One region of the Cloacibacillus sp. An23 genome, then DNA from elsewhere that is predicted to be linked to it. Evidence: predicted binding sites of a transcription regulator. Region 1 holds the regulator's gene; the other holds the start of a gene.
What was found. The regulator HrcA, encoded in region 1, represses chaperone genes, less so after heat shock. The targets are predictions, from matches to a motif close to TTAGCACTCNNTNNNANNGAGTGCTAA.
Positions count from the first base shown of each region.

Region 1 (2,402 bases):
CGCCGCCCTCGATGACGAGCTCCTCCGGCTGGTTGAGCCACGTCTGCCATTTCTCAGGCTCCTCGACGGCGAGCTCCGCCTTCAGGCGGTTCTCCCACGGCCCCAGATGTATGTTGCAGAACCCCTCACGCGCCTCGTAGGACAGCCCGAGCGTCTCGCCTAGTATCGCCGCCGTCGCGGTCGCGCGCGACAGCGGGCTCGTATAAATATAGTCGATGTGCTTGTCCTTCATAGCTTCGGCGAGCGCGTGCGCCTGGCGCACGCCGTTCTCGTTCAGCGGGAAATCCACGCATCCGCGTATGCGGTTCTCCTTGTTGCCCGCGCACTCGCCGTGGCGGATCAGATATACGGTCGTCTTGTCCTTTTCCATTTCCGTCTAAAACTCCAGTCGCCGGCTTAAACTTAACGCCGCGCCGCGGCGAACGCCGGACAGTTAACGATTATACAATAACCGCGCCGCTTCACGCATGATGCCGCTGCGCGCGAAAGGCAGTTTTTACAAAAAAATTTTTTTTGACCTGTATTGACAAATATGTATATGACGATTATCATGTATCGCGTTGAAGGTATTTAGCACTCGGGTTGAGTGAGTGCTAATAAATGCGGAGAAAGGCGGTGAGGTTCGGATGATAACGGAAAGGCAGCTCGAAGTCGTGCTCTCGGTCGTCTACGAATATATCAAGAACGGCGAGACGGTCGGCTCGCGCACTGTTTCGCGCCGCTATCTTCCGGGGCGCAGCTCCGCGACGATACGCAACGAGATGTCCGACCTCGAAGACCTCGGGTTCCTCACCCAGACGCACGCCTCGTCAGGCAGGATACCGACGACGCAGGGCTACCGGCTCTACGTGAATTCGGTGCTCCAGCGCGTGAACAACGCGGGGCCTTCTGTGAAGCTTCTCAAGAAGATGATGGAGCACAAGCAGGGGCTCGAGAAGATGCTGGCGTCGGCCTCCGACATGCTCAGCCGCGTGTCGAACTACGTCGGCATTGCGGCGATAACCCCGCTCGACACGGTGCGCTTTCATCATGTGAACTTCGTCCGCATGGACGACCGCAAGGTGCTCCTGCTGGTCGTTCTTCAGGGCGGCCTCGTCCACCAGAAATTCATAGATATCGCTGTGGACATGACGCAGGACGACCTCGACGCGCTCGCTTCGCGCCTCAACCGCTTCTCCGGCATGGCGTGGAGCGACATAAAAAAGACGGTGAAAGGGGAGCTTCTCGCCGACATAGGACGCTGCCGCGACGAATGCGAGAAAGCCGTACTGGCGATAGATTCGATGCTGGGCTCTCACGAGCCGAAGATATTCACCGGCTCGTTCAGCCACATGATGAACCTTCAGGATTTCCAGGATCTCGGGCGCATGCAGGCGCTCTGCTCTTTCCTGGAAGAAGAAGAGAACATGGCTGCGCTCGTCAGGCGCTGCTCGATAGACGAACTCAACGTCATGATAGGCGACGAAAGCGAGCTGCCGGGCATGGAGCGTTCGGCTCTCGTAGCCGCAACGGGCGAGGCCGGAGGGCAGAAGGCCGTCGTCGGCCTGATAGGGCCGGAACGCATGGACTATGAAAAAGCTATAGCTTCGATAGACGGAGTGCTGCGTAAGCTCGACTCCGAATCAGGCGAGAAAGAGGAGATAGACAAATGACCGAACAGGAAAACGTGAACCGCGGCGAGGTTCGGGAGGACGACGCCGCGCAGAACGACGCGAAGGCTCGGGAGGCCGCCTCTTCCGAAACCGCGGAGGATATGAAAGCCCTCTCCGCCGAGCTTGAGAAGCAGGCGGAAGAGATAAAGAAGCTGAAAGAAGAGGTAGCGCGCGCCCGCGCGGATTACTTCAACCTCAGGACGAGGATGGAGCGCGACCGCGAGAGCAACGCTAAGCTCGCCGCCGAACAGGCGGTGAACGAGATGCTGCCGGTGTTCGAGAACCTCGAGCGGATAGCGGCGGCGATAAACGACCCCGAGAGCGGGATGGCGAAAGGCATGGCGATGGTCATCAAGCAGTTCTCGGACGGGCTGTGCAAGCTTGGGCTCGAATTCATTCCGACCGAAGGAGAGTTTGACCCGGCTCTGCACGAAGCGGTCTCGATGGAGCCGGTGGACGACGAGTCCAAGGACGGTCACATCATCGGGGCCGTCAGCAGAGGCTACAAGCTCGCGGGCAGGGTACTCAAGGCGCCGCAGGTCCGCGTAGGCAAGTACAACGGATAAATTAAGGAAATACCAGGCGGCGCGCACGCCGCGAGATTTTAATAAAGGTGGAATCAACCATGGGAAAAGTAATAGGAATAGACCTCGGAACTACTAACAGCTGCGTGGCGGTGAAAGAAGGAGACAACGTAACCGTAATCCCGAACCCCGAAGGACAGCGCACGACGCCGTCGGTCGTCGCCTT
Region 1 is NZ_NFJQ01000004.1:66,697-69,098, reverse strand. It holds gene B5F39_RS04745 (histidine phosphatase family protein) at 1-370, opposite strand, end outside; gene hrcA (heat-inducible transcriptional repressor HrcA) at 627-1,652, shown strand; gene B5F39_RS04735 (nucleotide exchange factor GrpE) at 1,649-2,218, shown strand; gene dnaK (molecular chaperone DnaK) at 2,278-2,402, shown strand, end outside.

Region 2 (2,402 bases), on a different contig from region 1:
GACCCCGTGTGGAACCTCTCCGGCACGCTCTTTGAGGGCATAGAGTGCTGGAGCAAACGCAAGGAAAAACTGACGAAAGAAGACGTTAAAGAGCGCGTGCGCCGCGCCGTGCGCATGCAGGCGGGCAACGGCGTCCAGCACGTCCGTACCCACGTAGACGTGACGGACCCGACGCTCGTAGCGATGGAGGCGATGATAGAGCTCCGCGAAGAGCTCAAAGATTTCGTCAACATCCAGATAGTCGCCTTCCCGCAGGAGGGGATCATGAGCTACCCGAACGGCGAGCAGCTTCTCGAGGATTCCGTCAAAATGGGCGCGGACTGCGTAGGCGCGATACCGCACTTCGAGTTCACGCGCGAGTACTCCGTCGAGTCCGTCAACTACTGCATGAAGATAGCGGAGAAGTACGGCAAACTCGTGGACGTCCACTGCGACGAGATAGACGACGAACAGTCCAAGGGGCTCGAGACCCTGGCCTGCCGCGCGCTCGAAAGCGGCATGAAGGACATGGTGACGGCGAGCCACACGACCGCGATGCACAGCTACAACAACGCCTACTGCGGCAAGCTCTTCCGTCTGCTTCGCATGAGCGACATAAACTTCGTCTGCAACCCGCTCGTCAACACGCACCTCCAGGGGCGCTTCGACACATACCCGCGCCGCCGCGGCGTGACGCGCGTCAAAGAGCTGCTCGCGAACGGCAACAACGTCTCGTTCGGACACGACGACATATTCGACCCGTGGTACCCGCTCGGAACGGGCAACATGCGCGACGTCATCTTCATGGGCCTCCACGTCTGCCAGATGATGGGCTATCAGGAGATAATGGACTCCTACAGGCTCTGCACCTACAACGCGGCGAAGACGCTGCACCTCTCCGGCTACGGCATAGCCGAGGGCAACGACGCGAGCTTCATAATCCTCGACGGCGACAACTTCTACAACGCGCTTAACAGAAAAGGCGAAGTGCTCCGCTCCTACAACAAAGGCCGCCTCATCGCCTCCGCGGAGCCCGCGAAGAGAGAAATACTTTTCTAGAAACCAAAGAAAAAACGCGAAACGCGGGCCGCTTCGGAAAATATCCGGAGCGGCCCGCGTTTCGTGCCGTTTGCCGTCAAACGCCGCGATAGCGCGTCACGACTGAAAGATTTAATAAAGTCAAACTGTTTGTATAAAATCGCGGATTTGCGAGAAAATCATATAAATAAGCATAAAATTAATAATAATCTCCAATAAACAGATTTGAGAAAAGCGGCCCCGCTCATTACAATTTCGATTGTAAAGAAATTAGCACTCAATGAGTGCGAGTGCTAATACCAAGAAAGAAAATTTTACAGGAGGGGATTTTTCCTATGAAACTTAAACCGCTTGGAGACAGAATCGTAGTAAAGGCGGCTCCCAATGAGGAGAAGACGAAGGGCGGGCTCGTCCTTCCCGATACCGTGAAAGAGAAGCCCGTCGAGGGCGAAGTCGTCGCGGTAGGCCAGGGCAAAGTGCTTGACAACGGCACGCGCCAGCCGATGGAAGTCAAGGTCGGCGACAAGGTCATCTACAGCAAGTATTCGGGAACCGAAGTCAAGGTCGACGACGAGACCTATCTTGTCATCGGCGAGAGAGACGTCCTCGCCATCGTAGAGAAGTAGTAAGGAAACTGGAGGAATAGATTATGGCTAAAGTTCTGCTTTTCAAAGAAGAAGCTCGCCGCGCTATGGAGCGCGGAATCAATAAAGTCGCTGACACCGTCGGCATCACCCTCGGACCGAAAGGCCGCAACGTCGTTCTCGAAAAGAAATTCGGCTCGCCGACCATCACCAACGACGGCGTGACCATCGCTAAGGAGATCGAACTCGAAGATCCGTTCGAGAATATGGGCGCTCAGCTCATCAAAGAAGTCGCTTCGAAGACCAACGACGTGGCCGGCGACGGTACCACGACCGCTACCGTCCTCGCCCGCGCGATGATTCGCGAGGGTACGAAGAACGTAGCCGCCGGCGCGAACGGCATGCAGCTCCGCAAGGGTATGGAGCTCGCGACCGAAGTCGTAGTCGATGAACTGAAGAAGCAGGCCGTGCCCGTCAAGGAGCACAAGAAGATAGCTCAGGTCGCTTCCATCTCCGCCAACGACAAGAAGGTCGGCGAACTGCTCGCCGAAGCTATGGAGAAGGTCGGCGAGGAAGGCGTAATCACCGTCGAGGACAGCAAGAGCCTCGGCACCACGCTTGAGACCGTAGAAGGACTCCAGTTCGACAAGGGCTACCTCAGCCCCTACATGATCACCAACCCCGACCGTATGGAAGCCGTTCTCGACGACGCGAACATCCTCATCGTAGACGGCAAGGTTTCCAACGTCAAGGATATGCTCCCGATACTCGAGAAGAGCGTGCAGCTCGCGAAGCCGCTCC
Region 2 is NZ_NFJQ01000008.1:128,311-130,712, forward strand. It holds gene codA (cytosine deaminase) at 1-1,038, shown strand, start outside; gene groES (co-chaperone GroES) at 1,353-1,643, shown strand; gene groL (chaperonin GroEL) at 1,667-2,402, shown strand, end outside.
Region 2: a site for HrcA is predicted at 1,288-1,314, ahead of groES (co-chaperone GroES). Genes of this name have one in related genera too.